DNA from 4 places in the Enterobacter sp. QK-SA4 genome. Region 3 is predicted to be linked to each of the others. Evidence: predicted binding sites of a transcription regulator. Region 3 holds the regulator's gene; each other region holds the start of a gene.
What was found. Region 3 encodes PurR, which represses purine synthesis genes. Its sites were predicted from a motif close to CANGCAAACGTTTGCNTG; they were not measured.
Positions count from the first base shown of each region.

Region 1: purL (phosphoribosylformylglycinamidine synthase) is a predicted target of PurR. The motif match lies at 5,644-5,661, and genes of this name have one in related genera.
Region 2: AC1VYI_RS16980 (amino acid aminotransferase) is a predicted target of PurR. The motif match lies at 2,015-2,032, and genes of this name have one in related genera.
Region 4: AC1VYI_RS19610 (nucleoside-specific channel-forming protein Tsx) is a predicted target of PurR. The motif match lies at 1,021-1,038, and genes of this name have one in related genera.

Region 1 covers NZ_JBXFXH010000007.1:1,204,259-1,212,369, forward strand. Annotated here, with positions in the region: gene AC1VYI_RS07425 (MurR/RpiR family transcriptional regulator) at 1-454, opposite strand, end outside; gene murQ (N-acetylmuramic acid 6-phosphate etherase) at 572-1,465, shown strand; gene AC1VYI_RS07435 (PTS transporter subunit EIIC) at 1,477-2,838, shown strand; gene yfhb (phosphatidylglycerophosphatase C) at 2,842-3,477, shown strand; gene tadA (tRNA adenosine(34) deaminase TadA) at 3,502-4,032, shown strand; gene mltF (membrane-bound lytic murein transglycosylase MltF) at 3,929-5,479, opposite strand; gene purL (phosphoribosylformylglycinamidine synthase) at 5,747-8,111, shown strand, end outside.
Region 2 covers NZ_JBXFXH010000007.1:3,162,009-3,170,119, forward strand. Annotated here, with positions in the region: gene asnS (asparagine--tRNA ligase) at 1-198, shown strand, start outside; gene AC1VYI_RS16975 (porin) at 805-1,911, shown strand; gene AC1VYI_RS16980 (amino acid aminotransferase) at 2,096-3,286, shown strand; gene AC1VYI_RS16985 (MBL fold metallo-hydrolase) at 3,337-3,984, opposite strand; gene mepK (peptidoglycan L,D-endopeptidase MepK) at 4,005-4,556, opposite strand; gene ldtD (L,D-transpeptidase) at 4,731-6,554, opposite strand; gene mukB (chromosome partition protein MukB) at 6,733-8,111, opposite strand, start outside.
Region 3 covers NZ_JBXFXH010000007.1:2,750,815-2,758,925, forward strand. Annotated here, with positions in the region: gene AC1VYI_RS14750 (C40 family peptidase) at 1-610, shown strand, start outside; gene sodB (superoxide dismutase [Fe]) at 733-1,314, shown strand; gene AC1VYI_RS14760 (MFS transporter) at 1,353-2,519, opposite strand; gene cydH (cytochrome bd-I oxidase subunit CydH) at 2,683-2,772, opposite strand; gene purR (HTH-type transcriptional repressor PurR) at 3,070-4,095, shown strand; gene punR (DNA-binding transcriptional activator PunR) at 4,114-5,025, opposite strand; gene punC (purine nucleoside transporter PunC) at 5,140-6,339, shown strand; gene cfa (cyclopropane fatty acyl phospholipid synthase) at 6,638-7,786, shown strand; gene AC1VYI_RS14790 (riboflavin synthase) at 7,818-8,111, opposite strand, start outside.
Region 4 covers NZ_JBXFXH010000007.1:3,723,428-3,731,538, forward strand. Annotated here, with positions in the region: gene nrdR (transcriptional regulator NrdR) at 1-217, opposite strand, end outside; gene AC1VYI_RS19605 (SadB/YajI family lipoprotein) at 370-909, shown strand; gene AC1VYI_RS19610 (nucleoside-specific channel-forming protein Tsx) at 1,177-2,061, shown strand; gene AC1VYI_RS19615 (helix-turn-helix transcriptional regulator) at 2,182-2,862, opposite strand; gene AC1VYI_RS19620 (VOC family protein) at 2,877-3,242, opposite strand; gene secF (protein translocase subunit SecF) at 3,385-4,356, opposite strand; gene secD (protein translocase subunit SecD) at 4,367-6,214, opposite strand; gene yajC (preprotein translocase subunit YajC) at 6,242-6,574, opposite strand; gene tgt (tRNA guanosine(34) transglycosylase Tgt) at 6,597-7,724, opposite strand; gene queA (tRNA preQ1(34) S-adenosylmethionine ribosyltransferase-isomerase QueA) at 7,778-8,111, opposite strand, start outside.

The DNA.
Region 1 (8,111 bases), 1.5 Mb from region 3:
AGCCAAAGTTACGCGCCACAAGTCCGGACGCCCCGATACCGGTCAGGATGATGCGCCGCGCGCCGCGCAGCATCGCTACGCTCTCCAGCAGCTTCTCTTCCGTATTCACGTCGAGCGTCGCGTGCATAGCCGCCACGTTCTCTTTGATCAGCTTTTCGCCAACTAGCCGCATCGGGTCATCGCCGCGGATCTGATTATGCACCGGCATTGACTGCGGGTTGGGGTTGCTCACCAGCGCTTCGCTGATCGCCAGCTTGAGGGCGGGGAACCCCTTAAAGCCAATCTTCTGGGCAAACTTCACCACGCTGGACTGGCTCACGCCGGCTTCACTCGCCAGCTGCTGCGAGCTGAGGTGGCGTGCATGATCGGGTTGAGAAAGCAGAAAATCCGCCAGCTTTTTGTCGCTTTGGGCAAAGCCTGCATAACGCTGGCGAATGCGAATTAAACAGTTCATAGGGTCTCCTGGCGAAAATGTGATTATCTGCGCAAATACGAATTTTGCTCGCCTGAATGAATTTTATATTCCATTATAGTGTGATTATTATGAATTAAAAATTCTTGAGGTACAAAAATGAATCTTGGCTCACTTGTTTCTGAAACGCGTAACCCACAAACCATGGATCTGGATGCGCTCTCCACCCTGGAGCTGGTTAACCGCTTTAATCAACAGGATACGCTGGTCGCGCAGGCAGTGAAAGAGACTTTACCCGAGGTGGCGAAAGCGGTCGATGCGGCGGCGGAAGCCCTTAAGGCCGGCGGTCGCATTATCTACATGGGAGCGGGCACCAGCGGGCGTCTTGGGGTTCTGGATGCGTCAGAATGTCCGCCCACCTTTGGGGTGCCGCACGGTCTGGTCGTTGGGCTGATTGCCGGTGGACCCGGCGCGCTGCTGAAAGCCGTTGAGGGAGCGGAAGACAATAAACAGCTGGGCGAGGATGACCTGAAAGATCTGAATCTGACCGCGAATGATCTGGTGGTCGGGCTGGCGGCATCCGGGCGCACCCCGTACGTCATTGGCGGGCTGGAATACGCCAACCGGACGGGCTGCACGACGGTCGCCATCTCCTGTAATCCGGGTTCCCCGATTGCGCAGGTGGCCGCTATCGCTATCTCTCCGGTAGTCGGGCCGGAAGCGCTCACCGGCTCCACGCGTCTGAAATCCGGGACCGCGCAAAAGCTGGTGCTCAATATGATCTCCACCGGCGCGATGGTGAAGTTCGGCAAGGTTTATCAGAACCTGATGGTGGATATGCAGGCCACCAACGTCAAGCTGTTGGACAGAGCCTGCCGCATGGTGATGGAGGCGACAGGCGCAGGCCGTGAAGAGGCAGAGGCGGTGCTCAGGCAGACCGCTCACGATGTTAAACCGGCCATTCTGATGATCCTGAGCGGGCTGGATGCGGCTGCCGCGAGGGCCAAACTCGCTGCGCATAACGGCTTCTTACGGGCGGCATTAGAAAACTAACAGAGGCGTCTATGGACAAAACAGCAGCGCTCGCCAGCGATATCCTGCAGGGGATCGGTGGGGAAAAAAATATTCAGCGTCTCGAAAACTGCATGACGCGCGTGCGCGTCGAGGTGCATAACGACGACCAGCTTGACGTGCCGCGCCTTAAGCAGCTGTCCGGCGTCAGCGGCTACGTGAAACAAGGGCAGCAGCATCAGCTGATCGTCGGGCCGGGGAAAGCGGCGCAGGTTGTCGATGCCATGCGCGCGCTGATGGGCGTTAGCGCGAGCGCGTCGATGGACGATGCGGAGCGCACCAGGGCGCAGGCAAAGGCCAAATACAAAGCCCCCATGAGCGATGCGCTGCGTCAGCTGGCAAACGTCTTCATTCCGCTAATCCCGGCGTTTATTGCCTCAGGCCTGATCACCGGGATCATCAACATCCTCAAGCGACCGGATATTGTGGGGGATTTCGCCACGCAGTATCCGAACCTGCTGGGGATTCTCGGGATCTTCGGCAGCGCTGTTTTCGCCATCATGAACATTCTGGTCGGGGTGAATACCGCGAAGGTGTTTGGCGGATCGCTGGCGATGGGCGGGGTAATGGCGGGCATCTTGTCCAGCCCGCAGCTGGCGCAGATCACGCTGTTTGGCGAGGCGCTCCAGCCGGGCCGCGGCGGGGTGATCGCCGTGCTGCTGGTGGTCATCCTGATGTGCTGGATCGAGAAAAGGCTGCGCGCGGTTCTGCCTGGCTCGATCGAGCTGATTCTCAACCCGCTGCTGACCACGTTAATTACCGGTAGCGTAGCGATTGTGGCCCTCCAGCCGCTAGGCGGATGGATCTCTGAAGCTATCGCTCACGGTGCGTCTCTGGCTATCGACCGAGGCGGTCTGCTGGTTGGCGCTGTGCTTTCCGGTACCTTCCTGCCGCTGGTGCTGACCGGCCTGCACCAGGGGCTGGTGCCGATCCACGTCGAGCTTGTACAGGCGCACGGCTATAACGCGCTGCTGCCTATCCTGTCGATGGCGGGGGTGGGGCAGGTCGGCGCGGCAATTGCCGTACTGATGAAAACTCGCAACGCGCGTCTGAAAAAAATGATTAAAGGAGCGCTCCCGGTCGGACTGCTCGGCATCGGCGAGCCGCTGATTTTCGGCGTTACGCTGCCGCTGGGTAAACCGTTCCTCGCCGCCTGTCTGGGGGGCGCGGTAGGCGGGGCGCTGATCAGCTACTGGAAAGTCGCTACCGTTATCACCTTTGGGCTTTCCGGTTTACCGCTGGCATTAACCATCGTGACCGGAAAAGTGATGCTCTATCTGTTAGGCTATTTAGTAGCGGTGATCGCCGGGTTCCTGTTTACCTGGCTGTTAGGTTTCAACGACCCAGAGGAGTAAGGTTTGGCAAATCACGCGCGTCGCGTTGTCTTTTTCGACCTGGATGGAACGCTGCATCAGCAGGATATGTTTGGTACGTTTATGCGTTACCTGCTGCGGCGTCAGCCTTTGAATGCGCTGCTCGTGCTGCCGCTCTTACCGGTTATCGGTATCGCGCTGCTGCTGAAAGGCCGTGCGGCGCGATGGCCGATGAGTTTGCTGCTGTGGGGATGTACCTTTGGGCACAGCGAAGCGCGGCTCAAGCAGCTCGAAAAGGATTTTGCGCACTGGTTTCGCGGCCACGTCGCCGCCTTTCCGGTGGTGCAGGCGCGCCTGACCAGCTACCTCGACGCTAACGATGCCGACATCTGGCTGATTACGGGCTCCCCGCAGACGCTGGTGGAGCAGGTCTATTTTGATACCCCCTGGCTTCCGCGCGTGAATCTTATCGCCACGCAAATTAGCCGCGGCTACGGCGGCTGGGTGCTGACCCTGCGCTGCCTGGGGCATGAAAAAGTGGTCCAACTGGAGAAACGCATCGGTACGCCGCTGCGCCTGTACAGCGGCTATAGCGACAGCAAGCAGGACAATCCGCTGCTCTATTTTTGCCAGCACCGCTGGCGCGTCACGCCATCAGGCGAACTTCAGCAACTCGAATAGTCTTCTCTAAAACTGGCGTGTATAATGCCGCCCGCTTTTCGACTGGAGTATCAGCCTTTGTCCAACCCTGTACACAATCATGAATACTGGATGCGCCACGCGCTGACGCTGGCTCAACGCGCCTGGGACGAGGGCGAAGTGCCCGTGGGCGCGGTGCTGGTTCATAACAATCAGGTGATTGGCGAAGGGTGGAACCGGCCTATTGGTCGCCACGATCCTACTGCGCATGCCGAAATCATGGCGCTTCGCCAGGGCGGTCTGGTGCTGCAAAACTATCGCCTGCTTGATACCACGCTGTATGTGACGCTGGAGCCGTGCGTGATGTGCTCCGGCGCGATGGTGCACAGCCGGATCGGGACGTTGGTTTTCGGGGCGCGGGATGAAAAAACCGGTGCGGCCGGTTCGCTGATGGACGTGCTGGGTCACCCGGGCATGAACCACCAGGTGAAGACTATCGGTGGGGTGCTTGCACCAGAGTGTTCGGGGCTATTAAGCGATTTCTTTCGAATGCGCCGTCAGCAGAAAAAGCAGCAAAAGGCAGAATTGAAGCTGTAGGACGATTGAGCTCGTCCGGCGCCACGACCGGGTAACTTTGAGCCAGCTGTTTGGCCTCCGTCGCCTCTTTCTCTTTCTCAAGCAGATACCCGACCAGGCTAATCTGATATTTACGGATATTTTCCACGTAGGCGTAGGCTTCATGCCCGCGCGCGTAGCCGTATGTCAGCTTGTTATACCATGGCTTCTGGCTCAGCAGCGGCAGGCGCTGCTTAACGTCTGACCAGCTGTCCGGGTTACCTTTCGTTTTGGCCGTCAACGCTCGCGCATCAAGCATATGCGCGTAGCCCATATTGTAGGCCGCCAGCGCAAACCAGATCCGCTCTTCTTCCGGCACCGTTTCCGGTACTTTGGCCATCATATCCTGCAGGTAGCGCGCGCCGCCGCTGATGCTCTGTTCGGCATCGGTACGGTCATTGACGCCAAGGCTCAGCGCGGTATTTTTGGTTAACATCATCAAACCGCGTACGCCCGTGGGCGACGTGGCCTGGGTGTCCCAGTGGGATTCCTGATACGAAATAGCCGCCAGCAGCTTCCAGTCAATCTCCTGGGCGTATTTTTCGAACAGCGGCTGCAGGTCCGGCAGGACGCTGTCTACCGCGCGCAGGAAGCTGCGGGTATCAACGTAGTCAAAGTCATCGCCGTGCCCGAGGTACTTCTCCTCGAGACGCGCCAGGGTACCGTCTTCATTGATGGTGTTGAAGAAATCAAGCATCGCGGCAGAGAAGGTCTGATCGTCATCAAGCTGGCTAAACCAGGTCACGGGCTGCTCGTCGGTGACGTCCAGCGCCACGGCGATTTCAGGATGCACCCGCTGGAACAGGCTGATCGCGACCGAATCGGCGATGGTGTAGGGCACCTTCTGATCTTTTACCTGCTCCAGCAGCTCCGTCGTGCCGAGTTTCGGATCCACCGTCCAGCTCAGGTCGGGATATTTCTTCTCCTTGAGCTCCCGCAGATCGTCAATCACCACGTGGCCGGGCGCAATCGTCAGCTGCCGATCGTTAATTGAAGCCAGCGAGCGCGGGCGCAGGCTCCCGACGCGGTAAACAAGCTGCTGAGAAACGGAGTAGTAGGTCGGGCCTGGCTGGTAGTTCTTGCTGCGCTCGCTGTTATACACCAGCCCGGCGGCGAGCATATCGGCATCGTCGTTATCGAGGTCGTCAAACAGCTCGTTGATATTCTGGCGGACGGTGATTTTAAGCTTCACGCCAAGATAGTCGGCGAACTGTTGTGCAAGTTCATAATCCAGACCAATGATTTTGCCGTTGACGTCGCTGTAAATCAGCGGGGAGTTGAGGGTACTGACGCGCAATTCCCCCCGCTCCTGAATGGCGGCGATACGGTTTTCGGCTTTGCCGAACCAGGGGATGGAAGGCCAGAGGGCCACTGCCAGCAGCAACGTTACAATGCCGATGAGCAGATAATTAATCTTTAATTTTTTCAATTAGTTAATTCTCTGCGACGCCGGTTGCCTCAGTTTGCTGTAGCCATGTTAATCATAAGGTTTGCCATTGAATGAGCGGCATTTTGCGTAAACTTGCGCCACTTGGCAACCAATTAGAGAGACAGGTCACATCTATTGTTAAATCTCTGTGCAAATTTTATTTCGACGCAAACGGTTTCGTCGGCGCTCAGGATTCTCTATAATGACGCCCGTTTTCCCCCCTTGCGCACACTGTAAGCGCCCCGGCGCTTCGAAGACGAGAGACTTATGATGGAAATTCTGCGTGGTTCGCCTGCACTGTCTGCCTTCCGTATCACTAAACTGCTGGCACGTTTTCAGGCGGCCGACCTTCCGGTAAGCAATATTTACGCTGAGTATGTCCATTTTGCTGACCTGAATGCCCCCCTGAATGCAGAGGAGCGCGTACAGCTGGAACGCCTGCTCAAGTATGGTCCAAGCCTGAGCAGCCATACGCCAACCGGCAAACTGATCCTTGCGACGCCTCGTCCGGGCACCATCTCCCCCTGGTCTTCCAAAGCCACCGACATCGCCCATAACTGTGGCCTGAGCCAGATTAACCGTCTGGAACGCGGCGTGGCGTACTACGTGGAAGCCTCTACCCTGAGCGACGCGCAGTGGCAGGCGGTTGCGGCTGAACTGCACGATCGCATGATGGAGAGCGTATTTGCCTCTCTCGATGACGCGCAGAAGCTTTTCTCTCACCATCAGCCTGCGCCGGTACAGAGCGTAGACCTGCTGGGGCAGGGCCGTCAGGCGCTGATTGACGCCAACCTGCGTCTCGGCCTGGCGCTGGCTGAAGACGAAATTGATTACCTGCAGGATGCGTTTGTTAAGCTCAACCGTAACCCGAACGACATCGAACTCTACATGTTCGCGCAGGCTAACTCTGAGCACTGCCGCCACAAGATTTTCAACGCCGACTGGATTATTGACGGCGAACAGCAGCCGAAGTCGCTGTTCAAAATGATCAAAAACACCATGGAGCAAACCCCTGACCACGTGCTGTCTGCCTATAAGGACAACGCCGCGGTAATGGAAGGTTCCGAGGTGGGCCGCTTCTTCGCCGATCGCGAAGCAGGGCGCTATGACTTCCATCAGGAGCCCGCGCATATCCTGATGAAAGTGGAAACCCACAACCACCCGACGGCGATCTCCCCGTGGCCGGGCGCGGCGACCGGCTCCGGCGGTGAAATCCGTGATGAAGGTGCGACCGGTCGTGGCGCTAAACCCAAAGCGGGTCTGGTCGGTTTCTCCGTCTCTAACCTGCGTATCCCGGGCTTTGAACAGCCGTGGGAAGAAGATTTCGGCAAGCCAGAGCGTATCGTGACCGCTCTGGATATCATGACCGAAGGCCCGCTGGGCGGCGCGGCGTTTAACAACGAATTTGGTCGTCCGGCGCTGAACGGTTACTTCCGTACCTATGAAGAGAAAGTGGACAGCCACAACGGCGAAGAGCTGCGCGGCTACCACAAGCCGATCATGCTGGCGGGCGGGATCGGCAACATCCGTGCCGATCACGTGCAGAAAGGCGAGATCGTCGTCGGCGCGAAGCTGATCGTACTGGGCGGCCCGGCGATGAACATCGGTCTGGGCGGCGGGGCGGCCTCTTCTATGGCCTCCGGCCAGTCTGATGCGGATCTCGACTTCGCCTCCGTGCAGCGCGACAACCCTGAGATGGAGCGCCGCTGCCAGGAAGTGATCGACCGCTGCTGGCAGCTGGGCGACGCTAACCCGATCCTCTTCATTCACGACGTGGGCGCGGGCGGTTTGTCCAACGCCATGCCGGAGCTGGTAAGCGACGGCGGCCGCGGCGGGCGTTTCAACCTGCGCGATATCCTGAGCGATGAGCCGGGCATGAGCCCGCTGGAAATCTGGTGTAACGAATCCCAGGAGCGTTACGTGCTGGCGGTTGCTGCCGACCAGCTGCCGCTGTTTGACGAGCTGTGCCGCCGCGAGCGCGCGCCGTATGCCGTCATCGGTGAAGCGACCGAAGAGCAGCACCTTTCCTTAAGCGACACCCACTTTGACAACCAGCCAATCGATCTGCCGCTCGACGTTCTGCTCGGTAAAACGCCGAAGATGACCCGCGACGTAACCACCCGTAAAGCGGCGGGCAAAGCGCTGGATCGCCAGGGCATCACCGTGGCAGAAGCGGTCAACCGCGTGCTGCATCTGCCTGCTGTGGCAGAGAAAACCTTCCTGGTGACCATCGGCGACCGCACCGTGACCGGTATGGTATCGCGCGATCAGATGGTCGGCCCGTGGCAGATCCCTGTCGCTAACTGCGCCGTGACCACCGCGAGCCTCGACAGCTACTACGGCGAAGCGATGGCTCTCGGCGAACGTACCCCGGTGGCGCTGCTGGACTTCGCTGCTTCTGCCCGTCTGGCGGTCGGTGAAGCGCTGACCAACATCGCCGCGACGCAGATTGGCGATATTAAACGTATCAAGCTCTCCGCCAACTGGATGGCCGCTGCCGGCCACCCTGGCGAAGATGCTGGCCTGTATGAAGCCGTGAAAGCGGTGGGCGAGGAGCTGTGTCCTGCCCTCGGCCTGACCATTCCGGTGGGCAAAGACTCCATGTCGATGAAAACCCGCTGGCAGGAAGGCA
Region 2 (8,111 bases), 410 kb from region 3:
GTGCTGGACGCGCGTATGGAAGAGATGGGGCTCAACCCAGCTGACTACAGCTGGTACCGCGATCTGCGTCGTTACGGTACCGTACCGCACGCCGGTTTTGGTCTGGGCTTCGAGCGTCTGATTGCCTACGTTACTGGTGTTCAGAACGTACGTGACGTGATTCCTTTCCCACGTACTCCACGTAACGCCAGCTTCTAATCGATACAATACTAAAATGGCCAGCTTATGCTGGCCATTATTTTATTCTGTATTGTCAGTTTTCGTCAGCGTAAAGTCAGCATCTTTAAACCTTCACCCCGTCACAACCACTACCTGTTACGTTTTGTTTCCGCGAAATATCCAGCCACAAAAAATAAACCCCATTCTTATTGCGATTATTACATCCTCAAGTGATAGCACAAATTTCAACCACTTTTACAGCCGTCCGGAAGGCCTTTTGGAGTCATAAGAAAAAACGAGCCGTTTAGCGTCTGTTTATATGAATCGCCTTTATCTCAATTAATCATAATGAATTCATATATATAGGATAGTGCTTGTTGTTTAATTCGCCAGGGCGTTCTGAAGTTTGAGGTGGTTCACAAAGTTCCCAAAAATACATATTTAGTTACACATAATTTCTTTTGGTTACTTAATCTTGAGAATTGTAGCACTTTCAGGCTAGCGAAACGCTTCGCCGAATGGAAAGATGCCTGTCAGATACATAAAGACACCAAACTCTCATCAATAGTTCCGGAAATATTTATTGACAGAATTTATTGACGGCAGTGGCGAGTGTCATAAAAAAACCAATGAGGGTAATAAATAATGATGAAGCGCAATATTCTGGCAGTGGTAATCCCTGCCCTGCTGGTAGCCGGTGCAGCTAACGCTGCAGAAATCTATAACAAGAACGGCAACAAGCTGGACTTCTACGGTAAAGTTAACGCCGAGCACGATTTCGTGACTTCCGGTGATAACACCAACAATAACGACGCTACCTACGCGCAGATCGGTTTCAAAGGCGAAACTCAGATCAACGACCAGCTGACCGGTTACGGCCAGTGGGAATACCGTTTCCTGGCCAGCCAGGCTGAAAATGGTGCTCAGACTAACAAAAACCGTCTGGCATTCGCTGGCCTGAAAGCGGGCGATGCTGGCAGCATCGACTACGGTCGTAACTACGGTATCGTTTACGACGTAGAATCATACACCGATATGGCGCCGTCCTTCTCTGGTATGACCTGGGGCGGTAACTATGTTGATAACTTTATGACCAGCCGCAGTACCGGTCTGCTGACCTACCGTAACAGCAACTTCTTCGGTCTGGTTGACGGTCTGAGCCTGGGCGTTCAGTACCAGGGCAAAAACGACCGTGCTGACGTTAAAACCTCTAACGGTGACGGCGTAGGCTACTCCCTGGGCTACGATTTCGGCGAAGGCTTCGGTGCAATCGCATCTTACAGCAACGCTAACCGTACTCTGAATCAAAAAGCTGATGGTGAAGGCGACAAAGCTGAAGCATGGGGTGTTGGTCTGAAATACGACGCTAACAACATCTACCTGGCAACCACCTATGCAGAAACCCGTAACACCACTCGTACCGGTTCTAACGGTGACGCTGGCTTCGCTAACAAAACGCAGAACTTCGAAGTGGTTGCTCAGTATCAGTTCGACTTCGGCCTGCGCCCAGCAATCTCCTACGTGCAGACCAAAGGTAAAGACCTGGCTGCGGTCAACGGCTTCAGCGGTGGCGATGCAGACCTGGCTAAATTCATCCAGGTTGGTACCACTTACTACTTCAACAAGAACTTCAACGTGTGGGCTGACTACTATATCAACCTGCTGGACAAAGACTCCGACTACGCGAAAGCTGTTGGCGGTCTGAACGGCAACGACGATATGGCTGCTGTGGGCGTAACCTACCAGTTCTAATCAGTACACCACTTTGTTATATGCTTAATGAACAGGGCTTCGGCCCTGTTTTTTTATGCGTGACAGAAAATAATGGCGACTTTTGAAAAGCCGCACGCTTTTCGTCGCAAACGGTTGGCATTTTGTAAATCTACCGTTAACCTGATAGCGGATTTCACTTCTGTAATCACAATGGAACTTCGTCATGTTTGAGAACATTACCGCCGCTCCTGCCGACCCTATTCTGGGCCTGGCCGATCTGTTTCGTGCCGACGACCGCCCTGGCAAAATCAACCTGGGTATTGGTGTATATAAAGATGAAACCGGCAAAACTCCGGTACTGACCAGCGTTAAGAAAGCTGAGCAGTATCTGCTGGAAAACGAAACCACCAAAAACTACCTCGGTATTGATGGTATCCCTGAATTTGGTCGCTGCACCCAGGAGCTGCTGTTCGGTAAAGGCAGCGCAATTGTGAGTGACAAACGTGCCCGTACAGCACAGACCCCGGGCGGTACCGGTGCGCTGCGCGTGGCGGCGGATTTCCTTGCGAAAAACACCTCTGTTAAGCGCGTATGGGTGAGCAACCCAAGCTGGCCGAACCACAAGAGCGTGTTTAACTCTGCGGGTCTGGAAGTGCGTGAATATGCTTACTACGACGCGGCAAACCACTCTCTTGACTTTGACGGCCTGCTGGTGAGCCTGAGCGAAGCGCAGGCAGGTGACGTGGTGCTGTTCCACGGCTGCTGCCACAACCCAACCGGTATCGATCCGACGCTTGAGCAGTGGCAACACCTGGCGAAGCTGTCCGTTGAAAAAGGCTGGCTGCCGCTGTTTGACTTTGCCTACCAGGGCTTCGCCCGTGGTCTGGAAGAAGATGCCGAAGGCCTGCGCGCGTTCGCAACCGTGCATCAGGAGCTGATTGTCGCAAGCTCGTACTCCAAGAACTTCGGTCTGTACAATGAGCGTGTGGGTGCCTGTACGCTGGTTGCCGCTAACGAAGAGACCGTCGATCGCGCGTTCAGCCAGATGAAATCGGTTATCCGCGCTAACTACTCTAACCCACCGGCACACGGTGCGTCTGTTGTTGCCACTATCCTGAGCAACGATGCGCTGCGCGCTATCTGGGAACAAGAGCTGAACGATATGCGCCAGCGCATTCAGCGCATGCGCCTGCTGTTTGTGAATACCCTGGCTGAGAAAGGCGCGGACCGCGACTTCAGCTTTATCATCAAACAGAACGGCATGTTCTCGTTCAGCGGCCTGACCAAAGAGCAGGTTCTGCGTCTGCGTGAAGAGTTTGCCGTGTACGCCGTGGCCTCTGGCCGCGTGAACGTTGCTGGTATGACGCCTGACAACATGGCGCCACTGTGCGAAGCGATTGTCGCCGTACTGTAATTTGCGCTCATAAAAAAGCCTGCATAACGCAGGCTTTTTTTTTATTCGGATTACCAGACAGGCATCTCATCCTGAAGGAACGGATTATGGAGCCGTTCATAGCCCAGCGTCGACATCGGACCGTGTCCTGGGATAAACGTAACGTCATCACCCAGCGGCAATAACTTTTGTTTAATCGACTGTATCAGCTGCCCATGATTGCCGCGCGGAAAATCGCTGCGTCCTACGCCACCTTTGAAGATCACATCGCCGGAAATCAGCAGACGAGACTGGTCATCAAAGAAGACGATATGGCCTGGCGTATGCCCAGGACAATGCAACACCTGTAAAGTCACATTCCCTACGTTAACGCGCTCTCCTTCGTTCAGCCAGCGATCGGGCGTCAGGGGCTGACACTCATCAAGGCCAAACATGCGGCTTTGGGCGGGTAACCCCTGCAGCCAGAACTCATCTTCTTTTTCCGGGCCGATCACCGGCACACCATAGTGTTCAGCCAATTCAGCCGCAGCACCTACATGGTCAAGATGACCATGAGTGAGCAAAATCTGCATCAGCGTGACGCCGCTTGCTGCGACTTCCTGCTTGATTTTCTCAGCGTCACCGCCGGGATCGACAAGCGCGGCCAGTTTAGTCTGTTCGCACCAGATCAATGAACAATTCTGGGAGAACGCGGTAACCGGAATAATACGATAGTTCATACTGCTCCTGTGTTTCGTTATTACCAGTGCCGAACCGGACCGGTATCAATATGCACAAAGTTGCTGCTGGGGTAATATCCTACACCACCTGCGCGCATAGATAACGCGGCTTTGCGAATATTGGCTAACGAAACGCCTTCAATATGGAAATCCATTGCCTGTCCCTTCGTGTGATAGCTTTTTTTGGCTACCCCGCGACTGTGGGCGCGCAGTTCATTATTGGTATCAATCGAGCGATAGCCAGAAATGAGCTGCACCGGCCTGCTGGTGCCCAGCAGGCCCTGAAGGCGGAAAAGCTGATCAAACAGTCCTGGATCGATGGCTTTTATTTTATTCGCGCGGAAATCACGGAAAAAATGGTTAAGTCTTGCTAATTCATCCTGAATATAGCCTCTGCCATCGAAGAATTCCGCTTTTAGCGACTCACCGGTATGGAGATTGTTGAGCGTTAAAACTCGCGGACGAGGTGTCGAGAGGGTGGCAAATGCTGGCGTCGGCAAGATGGCCGCTGCGCCAAGCGCAACACCACCTAACGCCAGCAGTTTGCGGCGATTAGCGTCAAATTTGTCCATGATAATCAGGTCTACAGGTAAAAGAAATCGTAATATGCTTAGCGCACGAAGGGCACCTTAACTGGCAAAACCATGTACGTCAAGGCGCCCAATCCCAGTGAATACGCGGCTTACAGCGATATTGCCCCCTATTCACCCTAACTTACGACAATCATTTTTCCCGAACTGCTTCATTTACCTGATTAATTGTTCCGCTTTTGGCAAAATTTGTGCGCCAGATCGCGCGGTGAGATCATAATTGTAAATATCTGTACGATACTGAGTACGCCCGTCTTCACCAACAAACGCAGTCAGATAGTAAAGATTGACGGGAATATTGTGCCGAATATTCACGTAACGCGTATCCCCCTGCTTCAGGGCATCCGAAATACGCGTATCGTTCCAGCCCGCATCCTGCAATAGCATATTGGCCAGCTCAGAGGCTTTGTTCACGCGCACGCAGCCAGAACTCAGCGCGCGAGTATCTTTCTGGAACAGGTTGTGGTTCGGCGTATCGTGCAGATAGATAGCGTCTGAACTCGGCATGTTGAATTTGTAGCGCCCTAAAGAGTTATGCGCTCCGGGAGCCTGCTGGAAGCGGAACGGCAGATTCGACGCTGTGATGGTCGACCAGTCGACCATATAAGGATCGATGGCCTCTTTACTGTTCCATCCACGCATCACCGTATAGCCATGACGTTCCAGATAACCCGGATCGTTCCAGACCTTCGGCAGAATGTCTTTACGCGCCAGCGTCGGCGGCACGTTCCACGGCGGGTTAACGACTACATTATTGAGCGCGCTGCTCATCATCGGCGTTTTGCGATCCGGGCGCCCGACAATCACGCGCGACGCCAGTTTTTCGCTACCATCCTGATAATAGACCAGGGAATACGCCGGGATGTTTACCATAATCCCGGTAGAGAGCGTTCCCGGCAGCAGGCGCAAACGCTGGATATTGAGCGCCAGCACCCCTGCCCGCTGCGCAGGCGATACGTTCAGCCAGTCGCGCGTCGTCTGGCCAATGACGCCATCGGCCCCCAGCCCCTGAGCGGCCTGGAATTGCTTAACGGCCGCAACCAGCTCGCGATCGTAAGCCGCGGGTTTGTTGCTCAGAACAACGGCTTTCTTCTCTTTTACTGGCGCTGATGGGCTGACGGCGACGTTTTGTGGATCATCACCCGGAAGTGCAATCTTTGGCCCGCCGTCAAGAAGACCGGAACGCGTCAGGATCTCGCGCAGGGCAGGAACATCGCTGCTCCACTGTCCCGGACGCAGCGTCGCGGTACCGCGCATTTGCGGCCATGGACGCGTGTCTCCCACCAGCGCGAGGAGCGACTGGTGCAGAGTGGCATAGTGTGGATGCGCCGGTGCGAGGCTGGCGATAAAGCGCGGCAGTTCGCCGTTATCCAGCGCTAGCTGCCACTGGTTAATCACCGACAGCGCCGGCGTCGCCAGCTTGTACGGTTTATCGCTGTACAGCCAGCGGTTGCCATTGACCGGAATACCCGCCACGAACTGCAGGTAGCCCATCATGGCATCGGAAAGCACCACATCACGCGCCTGCCCGGTGACGGCAGGATCGGTTAACAGCTCAACCCACTTTGTAAACTGCGGCTGAAACCCTGCAATTGCGACTTCCGCCAGCTGCTGCTGGAAGGCGCGCACGGCATCGCGGTTTTCCCACATCGGTTTCATATCGCGAGCGGCATAGAGGAGCGTGAGCTGATTGATATAGACAGGCGTGTAGCCTGATGGCAGCCCCGACTGCAGCTGCTGACTGAGCGATTCCGCGTCGATGCCTTCCGGCAGCGGTTTAATTCCGGCCATGATAGCCGTCGCCGGAGACTGCTCCAGCGGCTGGGACAACGACGTTGGCTGCGCCCCTGTCGTTGCCGAGCTGTCAGTCGGTACAATTTCAGGCTCGTCGGCCTGGGCGGTTAACAGCGGAGCAAACATCACTGCCAGGCATAAACTCAGCGCAGACAGCTGACGACCACATTCTTTCTTTAGCAACATCCCTTGCCCCCTGTTTTCACGACATGCCCATCACGCTGGGGCTTTCTTTCATTATAGGTAGACGGCTAAGCTGTTGCCTTACCTTATGTAAAGAAGTTTAAAGATAACGCAGCCCCAAGCACAAGTTAAGTTTAAAAAAAAAGCGGCGCCAGTGCGCCGCTTCGGGTCAGAAAACGCTTCAGGAAGCGTCCGCCGTGGTTTCCGGCAATGACTCCGGGGGCTGCGGCGCAAAGCCACGCAGCCCCACAACGTGAACGTGTTCGCTGTTCTGGAACACCTTACGCACCAGTTTGTAGGTGGTGCCCTTCTCGGGGCTGATGTTCTCCGGCGCCGCGATAATGAGCTGCATATCGAGACGTTCGCAAAGCTCGAACAGCGTGGCAATTGAGCGGGCATCAAGTCGCGCCGCCTCATCCAGGAACAGCAGTCGGCATGGCGAGATATCTTTGCCGCGCAGGCGGCGCGCTTCATCTTCCCAGCTCTGTACCACCATCACCAGAATTGACATCCCGGTACCGATCGCTTCACCGGTAGAGAGCGCCCCGGATTCCGCACGCAGCCAGCCGTCTGAGCCACGGTTTACCTCAACTTCCATTTCCAGGTAGTTACGGTAGTCCAGCAGCTCTTCACCGATGGTTTGCGGCGTACGTTGCCCCATATCAATCTGCGGGTTCAGGCGCTGATACAGCTTCGCCAGCGCTTCGGAGAAGGTCAGACGGTTGCTGTTGAACAGATCCTGATGCTGCTCGTGCTGCTCTGAGAGCACTTCCAGCAGCGTCGCGTGGGCCTCACGCACGTTGACGTTGAGGCGCACGCTGTTCACCTGGCCAAACGACACGCTCTGCAGACCCTGGTTCAGCTGGCGGATACGGTTCTGCTCGCGCTGAATGGTTTTACGAATGATGTTCGCCACGCTGCGGGAGCTGATCGCCAGCTTCTGCTCGCGGGAGGTCAACTCCTCCGTCAGGCGGCCCAGCTCGATTTCCATCTGTTCGATGGCTTCGACCGGATCGTCGGTACGGATAATGTCCTGACGAATACGCTCGCGCAGGTGCTGGTAAACCGCCACGAAGAACTGAATTTTACGTTCCGGACGTTTTGGATCCTCCGACATACGCAGCACGTCGCGCAGGTGTTCGTTATCCGCCACCGCCAGACGCAGCGCACCCAACGCCTTATCCGACATGGAACGCAGCTCATCGGCAGAAAGATACGCCAGCTCGCGACGGTGCAGGCGACGCTCAACGTTATTGTCTTTCACCATGCGCATCACCGCGCACCAGCCCGCCTTGGCGGTCACGACCTGCTCGCGCATTTCGTGATAGTCGCGTTCCAGCTTGCGCAGGCGACGGGTCAGGTTATCCATTTCGGCTTCGCAGAAGGTCAGCGCTTTTTCCAGCTGATTACGACGCGCGCGGTTATTGCTGAGCTGTGAATGCAGCTCGTCACGACGGATACGCGCGCGCTCTTCTGCCCCGCTGTCGGCACGCACGCCGATGTCCTGAAGCTCTTTCTGCAGATCGTTTAACAGCTCTTTCTTGGTATCGAAGGAGCTTT
Region 3 (8,111 bases):
CGACAAGAAAAAAACACCGGCTCAGACGAAACAGACCGCTTCCAGCAAGACGAAAACAAAACCTTCCCGCACTGCCCACTCCGCTAAAAGTAAAGCTTCGCAAACCGCCGCTAACCTCGTTACTGAAAAATGCATCACGCGTAAAGGCCACAAGGCGAAATGCACGAAGGTCACGAAAATAGCTGAAGTGCATAAAGTGCGTGTACAGAAAGCGCAAAAAACCGCGATGAACAAACTGATGGGGCAGATTGGCAAACCTTATCACTGGGGTGGCAGTTCGCCGCGTACCGGGTTTGACTGCAGCGGCCTCGTCTATTACGCCTATAAAGATCTTGTCAAATTCCGCATTCCTCGTACCGCCAATGAGATGTACCACCTGCGCGATGCCTCACCGGTTGACCGCGGTGAGCTGGAAAACGGCGATCTGGTGTTCTTCCGCACTCAGGGTCGCGGCACGGCTGACCACGTTGGCGTGTATGTCGGCAACGGGAAGTTCATCCAGTCTCCACGTAGCGGCCAGGATATTCAGATCACCTCTCTCAGTGAAGACTACTGGGTACGCCACTACGTCGGCGCGCGTCGCGTGATGACGCCGAAAACCATTCGCTAACCCCTGCCCTGCCACATCCGTGGCAGGGTAAGTTCCTCTTTTGCATACCCTTTCAATTTGCTATCCTGTCCATGTTGTCTGTGTGGTTATTGGCAACACAAAATACAATAAGGAGAGAAGCAATGTCGTTCGAATTACCTGCACTACCGTATGCAAAAGACGCCCTGGCACCGCACATTTCTGCGGAAACCCTGGAATATCATTACGGCAAGCATCACCAGACGTACGTCACCAACCTGAACAATCTGATCAAGGGTACCGATTTTGAAGGCAAAACGCTGGAAGAGATCGTCCGCAGCTCAGAGGGTGGCGTGTTTAACAACGCGGCTCAGGTGTGGAACCACACCTTCTACTGGCACTGCCTGGCGCCGAATGCCGGCGGTGAACCTGCCGGTGAACTGGCTATCGCTATCAACGCCGCATTTGGCAGCTTCGCGGATTTCAAAGCGAAATTTACCGATGCAGCCATCAAGAACTTCGGTTCTGGCTGGACGTGGCTGGTTAAAGAGGCGGATGGCAAACTGGCTATCGTGTCCACTTCAAACGCGGGTACCCCGCTGACCACCAGCGCTAAGCCGCTGATGACAGTGGACGTATGGGAACACGCTTACTACATTGACTACCGCAACGCGCGTCCGAACTACCTGGAGCACTTCTGGGCACTGGTTAACTGGGACTTTGTTGCGAAGAACTTCGCCGCGTAAGAGACACGCAGAAGGGTTCGCCCTTCTGCGTTTTTGGTTTATTCCGCAGCGCAGGCTGCTTCAGGCTGTTTACGACCCGACATCATCACCAGCAGCAGGCCGAGCGCGGCAATAATCGCCCCCATCACAGGCACAAAGCTGTATCCCAGACCACCTGAAATCACGGCCCCACCGGCCGCGGCGCCCAGGGCATTACCCAGGTTAAACGCACCGATATTCACGGAAGATGAAAGTCCCGGCGCCTCGTGCGCGACACGCATCACGCGCATCTGCAGCGGCGGCACCACGGCGAAAGTGGCGGCTCCCCAGACGACCATCGCAATCGCGGCCCCAAACTCATTACGCGCCAGCCACGGAATGGCAACCATGATGACAATCAGCAGGGTTAAGAAGCCCTTAAGCGTCCCGCTCACGGAACGGTCGGCAAATTTCCCGCCGAGATAGTTGCCGATCGAGAAGCCCACGCCAATCAGCACCAGCATCGCGGTCACAAAGAGAGGCGTTGCGTGGGTGATGTCATGCAATACAGGTGAAATATAGGTGTAGAGGGTAAACATCGCCCCTGCCCCCAGCACGGTGGTCAGCAGCGCGGAGAGCACCTGCGGGCGCATCAGCACAGCCAGCTCTTTACGCACTTCCGGACGTTCTCCGGCGCTGCCTTTCGGCAGGGAGAAGAACAGCGCCACCATCGCAATCACGCCCAGCCCGGCCGTCGCCAGGAAGGACATACGCCAGCCGATCGCTTCCCCCAGCCAGGTTGCCGCAGGCACCCCGCCGATGTTGGCAATCGTTAGCCCCATAAACATGGTCGCCACGGCGCTCGCCTGCTTGTGTTTTGGCACCACGCTGGCTGCCACGACCGATCCCAGCCCGAAGAATGCGCCGTGATTAAGGCTGGTCAGAATACGCGATAGCATCAGGGTGGTGTAGTCTGGCGAAATGGCCGAAAGCACGTTGCCCAGGGTGAAAATCGCCATCAGGAAAATCAGCGCATTGCGGCGCGCGCGGTGCGAAAGCAGAAGCGTCGTCAGCGGCGCACCGACCATCACGCCGATAGCGTAGGCGCTAATTAACATCCCTGCCGCAGGGATAGAGACATCTACGCCCCGGGCAATAACAGGCAGTAACCCCATCGGGGAGAATTCAGTGGTGCCAATCCCAAAAGCGCCAATCGCCAGGGCCAGCAGGGGAAAATTGATTTTCATGCGTCAACTCCGGATGCCGTGTCATTTGGTGACACAGAACAAAGAAGCGGAAAGCATGACATCAATCACAAAAAATGAGAAGTTAACAAAATGGCAAAAGATTTTTGCCAGAGAAGTAACAATCCGGGGAGTCGGGAGGGAGAAGGCTCTCCCTCCGCGTAAATCAGTGCAGCGCAGCCGTCAGACCGGCCGCAACAATCAGAGCCAGCACAACAACGGTGGTGAACAGCGAAAACTTAAGATCGGAACTCATCAATTTTTCTCCTTTTAATCCCCACACGAAAAGTGAGCTTGCTCATTTTTGCACAGATTACGTCAAAAATCTTCCTGGATTTATACTGATAACCACTTTACCTCTTCCCCTTTTCATCAAGATAGGACAAAATTCCACGCTAAATTTATTAGCGTACCGGCCATTGACCCCCTCCTGACGTCCCGTGTCGTTTTCCCGGCGTGCCGCAATTCAAGATTGCGAGATAAGGGTGAGAGAAGGCAAACGTTTACCTTCAAGTTTTTCAGGAGCTTAGGATATGGTCTGGAGTGACATTTAATGGCAACAATTAAAGACGTAGCAAAACGCGCAAACGTTTCCACTACAACCGTATCACATGTAATTAACAAAACCCGCTTTGTGGCGGAAGAGACGCGCAACGCCGTCTGGGCAGCGATCAAAGAGCTGCACTATTCGCCAAGTGCGGTTGCGCGCAGCCTCAAGGTTAATCACACCAAGTCCATTGGATTACTGGCAACCAGCAGTGAAGCGGCCTATTTTGCCGAGATCATTGAAGCGGTCGAAAAGAACTGCTTCCAGAAAGGCTATACCCTGATTCTGGGCAACGCGTGGAACAGCATTGAAAAACAGCGTGCCTACCTGTCGATGATGGCGCAAAAGCGCGTTGATGGCCTGCTGGTGATGTGTTCCGAGTATCCGGAGTCCGTGCTGTCGATGCTGGAAGAGTATCGCCATATTCCGATGGTGGTGATGGACTGGGGCGAAGCGCGCGCAGACTTCACCGATTCCGTTATCGATAACGCCTTTGAAGGCGGCTATATGGCCGGTCGTTATTTGATCGAACGCGGTCACCGCGAGATTGGCGTGATCCCCGGTCCGCTGGAGCGCAACACCGGCGCGGGCCGTCTGGCCGGTTTTATGAAAGCGATGGAAGAAGCGTTGATCAACGTGCCGGAAAACTGGATTGTGCAGGGCGACTTTGAGCCGGAATCCGGCTACCGCGCGATGCAGCAGATCGTCTCCCAGCCTCACCGTCCAACCGCCGTCTTCTGCGGGGGCGACATCATGGCCATGGGCGCGCTCTGCGCTGCCGACGAGCTAGGCCTGCGCGTACCGCAGGATATTTCCGTGATCGGGTATGACAACGTGCGTAACGCGCGCTTCTTCACCCCGGCGCTGACCACCATTCACCAGCCAAAAGACTCGCTGGGCGAAACGGCCTTTAACATGCTGATGGACAGAATCGTCAACAAGCGTGAAGAGTCGCAGTCCATTGAAGTTCACCCGCGTCTTATCGAACGCCGTTCCGTTGCGGATGGTCCGTTCCGCGACTACCGTCGTTAATCGCTTTACGGGGGCCAGCTACGCTGGCTCCCGTAACCATTCCCGGTTCAGCGTTTCGCTGTCTCCCAGATAATCCAGCAGCCAGGCCATAGCAGGCGAGACATCATTTTGCTGCCATGTGAGGCAGCAGGCCGCATCCGGGAACGGATTCTCCAGCGTCAGCTCAACCCACTCTCCGGTATCGATGCGCGGACGCGCGAAATGAACGGGCACCATCGCGACGCACAGCCCGGCGCTGAGGCACGTCGCCGACGATTCCCAGTCAGGGGCCACCACCCGCCGCTGGTTGTCGAGAAGCCAGGTGATACGCTTGGGCAATGAACGGGACGTATCCTCCAGCACCAGCGACGGCCAGTTGCGCAGCGTGTCATCGCTCAGCGGCCCTTCCATCGCCGCCAGCGGATGATCGCTTGCCACCACGCATTTCCAGCTCAGCATTCCCATATCGCGAAAAGCGTAACGTCCCCCGACCGGGATCGCCTGCGTGGCCCCAATCGCCATCTCTGCCCTGCCGTCCGCCAGCGCATCCCAGACGCCGTTAAACACCTCCTGCGAGACCCGCAGCTCGACGTCAGAAAAATGACGGTAGAAATCGACGATCATCTGCCGGGTGCGCTCGGGTTTAACAATGTTATCCACCGCGATGGAAAGATGTCCCCGCCAGCCGTTAGCGATCTGCTGACACTGTTCGCGGGTGATCTGCATTTTTTTGATAACAGAACGCCCTTCTTTCAAAAACCACGCGCCTGCGGGCGTTAATTCCACATCGCGATGCCGCCGTTCAAACAGCGGAACCGCCAGCCACTCCTCCAGCTGGCGCACCGTGTAGCTGATGGCCGAAGGGACGCGGTGCAGCTCCTGCGCCGCACCGCTAAAGCTGCCGTTACGCGCAACAGCATCGACCACTTCAAGAGAATAATCTGACCACATTTTCTGCCTGCAAAATTTTTGAATGCACCCGCCAAATATTAGCGTTTCACAAGCGGCTTTGCACTCCCTACACTCAGCGCCAATGTATACCTGCCTCCTCAGGAGAATAAAATAATGCAACCCAGGAACGGTTTTTTAGTCTGGCTCGGCGGCTTGAGCGTGCTGGGCTTTTTGGCCACCGATATGTACCTGCCGGCGTTTGCCGCCATGCAGGAAGATTTACAAACGCCTGCCGCCGCCATCAGCGCCAGCCTGAGTTTATTCCTCGCCGGCTTTGCCTTCGCTCAGCTGCTCTGGGGACCGCTCTCGGATCGCTTTGGTCGTAAACCGGTACTGTTGCTGGGCCTGGCCATTTTTGCGGTGGGCTGCCTGGGAATGTTATGGGTACGCGATGCCACCTGGCTGCTGGTGCTGCGGTTTATTCAGGCCGTGGGCGTCTGTGCCGCGGCCGTGACCTGGCAGGCGCTGGTCACCGACTATTACCCGGCTAACCGCACAAACCGTATTTTCGCCACCATTATGCCGCTGGTGGGTCTCTCACCTGCCCTCGCTCCCCTGCTGGGCAGCTGGATCCTCGCGCATTTCGACTGGCAAGCCATTTTCGCCACGCTGTTTACCATTACTCTGGTACTGATGCTGCCAGCGTTCGCCCTCAAGCCCGCGCATAAAAAAGAAGCGCATGAAGAGGCGAAGCCGATTACCTTTACTTCCCTGCTCAGCGCCAAAGCGTATCGCGGGAATGTCCTGATCTATGCCGCCTGCTCGGCAAGCTTCTTCGCGTGGCTCACCGGCTCGCCGTTCATTCTGCACGATATGGGCTACAGCCCGGCAGCCATCGGCCTGAGCTATGTTCCGCAGACCATCGCGTTCCTGGTAGGCGGGTACGGCTGTCGCGCGGCGCTGCAAAAATGGGAAGGTCAGCAGATGCTGCCGTGGCTGCTGGTGTTGTATGCGCTGAGCGTTATCGGGACCTGGGCCGTTGGCTTTATTCCCGGTGCCGGTCTGGCTGAAATTTTGATCCCATTCTGCGTGATGGCCGTCGCGAACGGGGCGATTTACCCTATCGTTGTAGCCCAGGCGCTGCGTCCCTTCCCGCAGGCGACAGGCCGCGCCGCCGCGCTGCAGAACACCCTGCAGCTGGGGCTGTGCTTCCTGGCAAGCCTGGTGGTCTCGGCGCTGATTGCCACGCCGCTCCTGACCACCACCAGCGTGATGCTGGTGACCGTTGCGCTGGCGGTGTTGGGCTATCGCATGCAGGCAGCCGCGCAGCGTGTGCAGGCTAACCGCGCACAGGTTGAAACGTCACATGCCTGATTGCGCCAGAAATCATGTTAATTTTCAGTGATTAGGTTGCTAAGAATTTTCTGTTGAATCACCAAATTTTGAGGCCTATACTAAATTTGGTTCGATTAAATACGATAAATATTAAGTGTTAACGGGAGCCGGAGTGCTCCCGTTTTACCATGGAAGGCATTTCGGCAAGGGTTATCTCCCTTCCTCTGTTCTACGTCGGATATTAGCCTCGCGGTATTTACCGTGAGATTTCTCACAAACCAAAAAAAGCGTCTACGCTGTTTTAAGGTTCTGATCACAGTAGGGTGATGGAGAAGCTATGAGTTCATCGTGTATAGAAGAAGTCAGCGTTCCGGACGACAACTGGTCCCGGATCGTCAGTGAACTGTTAGGTCGAGCAGGCATCACTATCAATGGATCATCGCCATCCGATCCTCAGGTTAAACATCCCGACTTTTTTAAACGCGTGCTGCGAGAGGGATCGTTAGGCCTGGGAGAAAGCTATATGGACGGCTGGTGGGAGTGCGAACGTCTGGATACCTTTTTCGCCAGCGCGCTGCGTGCCGGTCTTGAAAATCAACTCCCTCGCAATCTGAAAGACACTTTGCGTGTCGCCTCTGCCCGACTGTTTAATCTGCAAAGTAAAAAGCGCGCGTGGATCGTTGGCAAAGAACACTACGATCTTGGCAACGACCTGTTCAGCCGTATGCTGGACCCTTTCATGCAATACTCCTGCGCCTACTGGAAAGACGCGTCGACGCTTGAAGAGGCCCAGCAGGCCAAGCTGCGTCTGATCAGCGAAAAGCTGCAGCTACAGCCCGGCATGCGCGTGCTGGATATCGGCTGCGGCTGGGGCGGGCTGGCGTATTTTATGGCGAAACACTATGGCGTCAGCGTGGTCGGCGTGACGATCTCAGCGGAACAGCAAAAAATGGCGCGGGAGCGCTGTGAGGGTCTTGACGTGGATATCCGGCTGCAGGATTACCGTGACCTGAACGAGCAGTTTGACCGGATCGTCTCCGTCGGCATGTTCGAGCACGTGGGGCCGAAAAACTACGCTACCTATTTTGAGGTGGTGGATCGGAATCTGAAACCGGACGGCATCTTCCTGCTGCACACCATCGGCTCTAAGCGAACCGACAATAACGTCGACCCGTGGATCAACAAATACATCTTTCCGAATGGCTGTTTGCCTTCCGTCCGCCAGATTGCCAACGCCAGTGAACCCCATTTCGTGATGGAAGACTGGCATAACTTTGGCGCGGATTACGACACCACGTTGATGGCATGGCATGCGCGTTTTCAGGAGACCTGGCCTGAGATTGCGGACAACTATTCTGAACGATTCAGGCGGATGTTTAGCTATTATCTGAATGCCTGCGCGGGGGCGTTTCGCGCACGGGATATTCAGCTCTGGCAGGTGGTTTTCAGCCGTGGGATTGAACACGGACTACGTGTCGCACGCTAAAAAAATAACCCCGGATGCCCGGGGTTATTTTTTATTCTTCTTCTGCGGCGGTCTTTATTATTGCCGCTTCTTTTGCTGCCAGCACGCGCTCAACCGTATCCACCACCGCCTGGGTTTGCGGATCGATTTCAATATTCACGCGGTGCCCCAGTTTTTTGGCACCCAGCGTCGTGCGCTGCAGAGTTTCAGGAATTAAATGCACGCAAAAACGCGTTGGCGTTACTTCACCTACCGTCAGGCTAATCCCATCGATGCCAATAAATCCTTTATAGAGGATGTATTTCATTAATGAAGGATCCTGCATTTTAAACCAGATTTGACGGTT
Region 4 (8,111 bases), 970 kb from region 3:
CCTTCAGCATCCCGCTGCGCAGTTTCTCTTCGTTAAACGGCTCGCGCACGTCGTTGCTTTTTACCACGCGCGGCATTACCAGCTCTGCAACCTCAAAGGTCGTGAAACGCTCGTTGCACACCAGACACTGCCGACGACGGCGTACGGATGACCCTTCGCCCACAAGACGAGAGTCGATGACTTTGGTATCCACAGCGGAGCAGAATGGGCAATGCATACGGTATCCCTGTTATGTGGTTAACTAATTTTCATTTTACCCTGATCTGGCCTGACAACAAAGGAAGAGCTTTTTGAGACAAAGGATCTATGTCTGACACGTTGAGGCTGGCTACCATTAAGGCGATCCGTTATTTCAAGGAAATAAACGCAATGACAAGACGTTACCTGAAGATTTTGCTGGTGGGGAGCCTCTTCACCCTTAGCGCCTGTGCACAGCAAACCGAAGTTCGCCAGATGAAACAAAGCGTCAACACGCTCAATACGGCGATGGACAAACTGAATAAAGAAACGGTGAAGATCACCCAACAAAACGCGCTGAACGCAAAATCCAGCAGCGGGGTGTATCTGCTGCCTGGTGCCAATACACCTGCGCGGCTCAACAGCCAGATTGGCACGCTTAAAATGTCACTGGTGAACGTGGCGGCAAATGCAGATGGTACTCGCGCAACATTACGCATCCAGGGCGAATCCAACGATCCGCTTCCGGCCTTCAGCGGCACCGTCGAGTGGGGCCAGATCCAGGGCACAACCGAGAGCTATCAGGAAGTGAATGTGAAGAACCAGTTGTTCACTGCTCCCGCGAGTATACTGGCGCCCAGCGATGTTGATATCCCGCTTCAGCTGAGTGGACTCACGCCAGATCAGTTAGGTTTTATCCGCATCCACGATATCCAGCCCGCCGCGCAGTAACCCCTCCTTCAGCGGAGTGCAATGTCACTCCGCTAACATTTACATTTCGTATGGATTGGCAACATAAATGATTGCCGCTACAATCCCGGCCGTTTAAAGTACGCAAACGTGAACGCAATCGATTACGCGTGTGAGAGATATGTGAAACAACACATATTTTTGTGAGCAGGGATTCCTATAATAGGCACCGCAGAAACACGAAATATTTAGAAACGCAATTCGCGCATTTTTCACTCCCGGAAGGGAATTTCAATCAGTGGCATGATTATGAAAAAAACATTACTTGCAGCCGGCGCTGTGCTGGCACTTTCCTCCTCTTTCACTGTTAACGCAGCGGAAAACGATAAACCACAATATCTCTCCGACTGGTGGCACCAGAGCGTTAACGTCGTGGGCAGCTACCACACCCGTTTCGGACCACAGATCCGCAACGATACCTACCTGGAGTACGAAGCGTTCGCCAAGAAAGACTGGTTTGATTTCTACGGCTATATGGATGCACCGGTATTCTTCGGCGGTAACACCGACGCGAAAGGTATCTGGAACCACGGTTCCCCACTGTTCATGGAAATTGAACCACGCTTCTCTATTGATAAACTGACCGGTACCAGCCTGGCGTTTGGTCCGTTCAAAGAGTGGTACTTCGCGAACAACTACATCTACGACATGGGCCGCAATAAGTCTGGTCGCCAGAGCACCTGGTACATGGGTCTGGGTACGGACATCGATACCGGCCTGCCAATGAGCCTGTCTCTGAACGTGTATGCTAAATACCAGTGGCAGAACTACGGCGCCGCGAACGAAAACGAGTGGGATGGCTACCGTTTCAAAGTGAAATACTTTGTGCCAATTACCCAGCTGTGGGGCGGTAACCTGAGCTATATCGGCTTCACCAACTTTGACTGGGGTTCAGATCTGGGCGACAACGACTTCCGCGACCTGAACGGTAAGAAAGCGCGCACCAACGACTCCATCGCCTCCAGCCACATCCTGGCGCTGAACTACGATCACTGGCACTACTCTGTTGTTGCGCGTTACTGGCACAACGGTGGTCAGTGGAACGACGACGCGAGCCTGAACTTCGGCAACGGCGACTTCAGCGTTCGCTCTACCGGCTGGGGTGGTTACCTGGTTGTGGGTTATAACTTCTAATCAGCGCTGGACTGGGCGGGCTGATGCCCTCACCCTGACCCTCTCCCACAGGGAGAGGGAACAAATACTAAGAACGGCAACATACGTTGCCGTTTTGCTTTTACCTCGCCGCCAGGCTTTTTACTGCTTAACCTTCCGCAAAAAATCGGCCAGAGACCTGTCCGCACTCTCGCTAAACCGCCTCTCCGTCTGCACAATATTGAGACATCGGTCGAGCCGGAAACAGCGATAGTCATCGCGCCGTTCGCACCACGCCGCCAGCAGCCAGCGCTCCCCCCAGAAGAACAATCCTAACGGCTGAACCTCACGCTGTGAGAGTTGCCCAACTTCGTCGCGGTAATGCAACGCCAGCACACGCTGAGCGGAAATTGCCTGATGAATCATGTCAAAATCGCTACGGGAGTGGCTTTGCATGCAAAAATCCGGGGCGTAGATCCGCGTCTGCTCCGCCTTTCGACGACTCTCCTCGGGCAGGATAGCCAGCACCTTCTCCTGAGCCGACTCCAGCTCGCGCGACAGCGATTCCCCTCCCCAGGTTTTGAGCAGGCGAATCGCGACGATCAGCGCCTCTGACTCCTTATTTGTCAGCATCAGCGGCGGCAGGTCAAATCCCGACATCAGCCGATATCCGCTCCCCGCCTCACCTTCCACCGGCACGCCGGAAAGCGACAGGTCGCGAATATCGCGGTAGACCGTGCGCTCGGACACGCCAAGCCGGTCCGCCAGATGCGCTGCCGTTGTCAGACGCCTGCCCCGCAGGATCTGCACAATCTGAAACAAACGGTCAGCGCGTCGGGTCATATCTTATTCCGCTCTCAGGCAGGTTGATGGAGGCCGACGCGGTTACCCTCGCTGTCGGTAAACAATGCGATAGTGCCAATGCCATGCGGCAGTTCCAGCGGGCCAAACACGCACTCGCCGCCCGCAGAGGCGATGCGATCGAGCGTGGCCGCCAGATTGTCAGTATGCAGGTAAATAATAGCGCCCTGCAAAGACGGTGTAACGCCGTCAAATTTTGCCAGCGCCCCGCCTGTACCCGGATCCTCATGCGGGAAAACGGCCAGCTCCGCGCAGTCCATTTTCTCGCGACGCAGCGCGAGCTGCATCACCGGCTCATAAAATTTGATGGCGCGATCCATATCCGCGACCGGAATCTCAAACCAGTTAATGACGCTTTTCATACATTCTCCTGCCTGTTGTTTGGGTTCAGAAGGAGTCTACGACAGGGCTCCTGACAGCATACTGTCAGGAGTGTTTGTCAGGAGCGGATAAAAAAAATCCCGGTCAACAGACCGGGATTTCGATAACGCGCTAAACGTCGCCTTACGGCAGAATGGACGGCTGATCCGCCCCTTCTTTCTCGACTTTCTGCTGGAGCAGGTGCTCGCGCTTCATGCCAAGTTTCAGTGCCAGAGCGGATGCGACGTAGATAGACGACGCCGTACCGATGGTGACACCGATCAGCATGGTCAGCGAGAAGCCTTCCAGTACCGGACCACCGAAGAGGAACAGCATCAGGATCACCATCAGGGTGGTACCGGATGTGATCAGGGTACGGTGCAGCGTCTGGGTCAACGACACGTTAAAGATTTCGTACGGCGTACCGCGACGGATCTTACGGAAGTTTTCACGGATACGGTCAGATACCACGATACTGTCGTTCAGTGAGTAACCGATAACGGACATCAGGGATGCCACAATCGTCAGGTCAATCTCAATGTGGAACAGCGACAGTATGCCCATGGTGATCACCACGTCGTGCGCCAGAGCGATAACCACACCGGCCGCCAGTCGCCACTCAAAGCGGAAACCGACGTACACCAGGATGGAAATCAGCGCCACCAGCAGCGCCATCGCGCCGGTCTGCGCCAGGTCAGCACCCACGCTTGGGCCGACGAACTCAATACGCTTGACCGCCGCGTTCTGGCTGGTTGTTTCGTTAATCACGCTAACAACCTTGCTGCCCAACTCCTGGCTGCCGTTGGCATCGTGCACCGGTGGCATACGCACCATGATGTCGCGGCTGCTGCCGAAGTTCTGCAGCAGCGGCTCTTCAAAGCCCGCTTTCTGCAGAGACAGACGCATCTGGTCCATATCGACCGGTTTTTCCAGGGAGATCTCGATGACCGTACCGCCGGTGAAATCCAGACCCCAGTTAAAGCCTTTCACGCTCATAATGCCGATGGACAGAATCAGCAGGAAACCTGAAATGCCGAAGGCCCAGTAGTCCCAGCGCATAAAGTCCCAGACTTTACGGCCGTGGTTCAATTGTTCAACAGTATATTCCTGTGCCACAACGCACTCCTCAGATAGACAGCTTTTTGACGCGCTTGCCGCCGTACAGCAGGTTCACGATGGCACGGGTGCCGACAATAGCGGTAAACATTGACGTTGCGACACCGATACCGGTTGTAATCGCAAAGCCTTTGATCGCACCAGTCCCCACTGCATACAGGATAAGAACCTTAATCAGTGTTGTTACATTCGCATCGAAGATGGAGCTGAACGCGCCTTTATAGCCTTCGTCAATCGCCTGCTGAATAGAGCGGCCGTTGCTCAACTCTTCTTTGATACGTTCGTTAATCAGTACGTTGGCGTCGACCGCCACCGCAAGAGTAAGAACGATACCCGCAATCCCCGGCATGGTCAGCGTCGCCCCCGGCAGCAGGGACATAATGCCGATGATCAGCACCAGGTTGGCAATCAGCGCGGAGGTCGCAATCAGACCAAACTTCTTATAGAAGAAGATCATGAAGAGGATAGAGACCACCAGACCGGCCAGACACGCTTCCAGACCCTGCTGAATGTTTTGCATACCCAGAGTTGGACCAATGGTACGTTCTTCAACAATCTGAATTGGCGCAATCAGCGCACCGGCACGCAGCAGCAGGGAGAGCTGACGCGCTTCGTTCGGGTTGTTGATACCGGTGATACGGAAGCTGTTACCCAGACGAGACTGGATATTGGCGATGTTAATCACCTCTTCCTCTTTCACCAGCACCGCACGACCGTTTGCATCTTTCTTACCGCTGTCTTTGTACTCCACGAACAGGGTCGCCATCGGTTTACCGATGTTGTCCTTGGTGAAGTTAGACATGATGTTACCGCCCGCGCTATCCAGCGAGATGTTAACCTGCGGCTGGTTGTATTCGTCCTGGCTCGACGTGGAGTCGGTGATGTGGTCACCGGTCAGGATCACGCGTTTGTACAGCACTACTGGCTGACCTTCGCGGGTCTGTTTCACTTCGGAGTCGCCCGGAATACGCCCTGCGGCAGCAGCGGACTGATCGACGTTGGAGTTCACCAGCCGGAATTCCAGGGTTGCGGTCGCACCCAGAATCTCTTTCGCACGCGCGGTATCCTGGATACCCGGCAGTTCAACCACGATACGGTCAGCACCCTGACGCTGTACCAGCGGCTCAGCCACGCCCAGCTGGTTTACACGGTTACGCAGAATGTTGATGTTCTGCTGAACGGCATATTCACGCGCTTCTTTCAGACGCGCATCGGTCATCACCGCGCGCAGCTGGTTGCTGCCCTGCGAGGAGATCACCAGGTCACGGTGACGTTGGGTCAGGTAATCTACAGCCTGATCGCGCGCCGCGCTGTCGCGGAACGTGATGCTCATGCCGTAGTTATCTTCTTTACGCACGGTGGTGTAAGCGATGCCTTTATCACGCAGATCGCTGCGCAGGCTGTCAATATTCTGTTCCTGCAGCTTGCCGAGCGCGGTATCCATATCCACTTCCATCAGGAAGTGAACGCCGCCACGCAGGTCAAGACCGAGTTTCATTGGCTCTGCATTCATCGCAGCCAGCCAACGCGGGGTTGCAGGGGCAAGGTTAAGCGCCACGACGTATTTATCACCCAGCACGCCCATCAGCGCTTCACGTGCGCGGAGCTGCGTGTCGGTGGTGTCGAAGCGAGCAAGAATTGCACCCTCTTCCAGAGCCACAGACTTAGCGGTAATTTTTTCTTCTTGTAACGTTTTCTGGACCTGGATCAGCGTTTGCTCACTGGCGGCGACACCGCGCGCGCCAGTGATTTGAACAGCCGGATCCTCACCATACAGGTTGGGAAGCGCGTACAGCAGGCCGACGAGAATCACGACGACCAGCATGATGTACTTCCACAAAGGATAACGGTTTAACACGGCAGTTCCCTTTGGGAAAAGTTGGGATTACAGCGCCTTCATGGTGCCTTTCGGCAGAACGGCAGCTACGAAGTCACGTTTGATGACCACTTCAGTGGTGTCGTTCAGGGCGATAGCAATGTAGCCGTTTTCAGCCACTTTGGTTACGCGACCGACCAGACCACCGTTAGTCAGCACTTCATCGCCTTTCGCAATGGAGTTCATCAGGTTTTTGTGCTCTTTGGTGCGCTTCTGCTGTGGACGCAGGATCATGAAGTAGAAGATCAGACCGAACACAACCAGCATCAGAATCAGAGACATCGGGCTGCCCTGCGCTGGAGCACCTGTTGCCGCTACCGCATCAGAAATAAAAAAGCTCATTCAAATTCCCTCATTATTAAAATTAATCAACGTTCAACGGTGGAACATCCCGCCCCTGACGTTGGTAGAAATCGGTCACGAAGCTCTCTAATTTACCCTCTTCGATAGCCTTACGTAAACCAGCCATTAAGCGCTGATAATAACGAAGATTATGAATGGTATTGAGACGCGCGCCCAAAATCTCGTTGCAACGATCGAGATGATGCAGATACGCGCGAGAATAATTGCGACAGGTATAGCAATCGCACTCGGAATCGAGCGGGCTGGTGTCACTCTTATGCTTCGCGTTACGGATTTTCACCACGCCATCGGTAACGAACAAATGGCCGTTACGCGCGTTGCGGGTTGGCATGACGCAGTCGAACATATCAATGCCGCGGCGTACGCCTTCAACCAGATCTTCTGGTTTACCCACGCCCATCAGGTATCGTGGTTTATCCGCCGGGATTTGCGGGCAGACATGCTCCAGAATGCGGTGCATGTCTTCCTTCGGCTCACCCACAGCCAAACCGCCGACAGCGTAGCCATCAAAACCTATCTCTACCAGACCTTTAACAGAGATATCGCGTAAATCTTCGTAAACGCTGCCCTGGATAATGCCGAACAGCGCATTTTTGTTCTGCAGGGAGTCAAAACGATCACGGCTACGCTTCGCCCAGCGCAGAGACATCTCCATGGAGCGTTTTGCGTAGTCCCAGTCAGCAGGATACGGCGTACATTCGTCGAAGATCATCACGATGTCAGAGCCGAGATCGTACTGAATCTCCATCGATTTTTCGGGATCGAGGAAAATCGGATCGCCGTTGATCGGGTTACGGAAGTGTACGCCCTGCTCGGTGATCTTGCGGATATCGCCCAGGCTGAAGACCTGGAAGCCGCCGGAGTCGGTCAGGATTGGTCCTTTCCACTGCATGAAATCGTGCAGGTCGCCGTGGAGCTTCATGATCTCCTGACCCGGACGCAGCCACAGGTGGAAGGTGTTGCCGAGGATAATCTGTGCGCCAGTGGCTTCTACTTCTTCCGGCGTCATCCCTTTTACGGTGCCGTACGTGCCCACAGGCATAAACGCGGGGGTTTCCACCACGCCGCGATCAAACACCAGGCGACCGCGACGCGCGCGGCCATCGGTGGTATCGAGTTCAAATTTCATTTTTTCTCCGACGTCAGAAAAACAGTCCAACGTTGTAAAACGGTGCCGCGGACTTATTCCCCGACACGCTCATTCAAAGCCAGCGGATTGTACGTGATAAACATCGCGTCCCCGTAGCTAAAAAAGCGATATTTTTGTTCTACCGCAGACTTGTAGGCCGCCATCGTATGCTGATAACCGGCAAATGCCGACACCAGCATAATCAGCGTTGATTCAGGCAGATGGAAGTTGGTCACCAGCGCGTCAATCACTTTGTACTGATAGCCCGGGTAGATAAAGATCTGCGTATCGCCAAAGAACGGCTCGATAAGATCGCTCTTTGCGGCCTGCGCGGCGCTCTCGAGTGAGCGCACGGACGTTGTACCGACCGCCACGACGCGGCTGCCG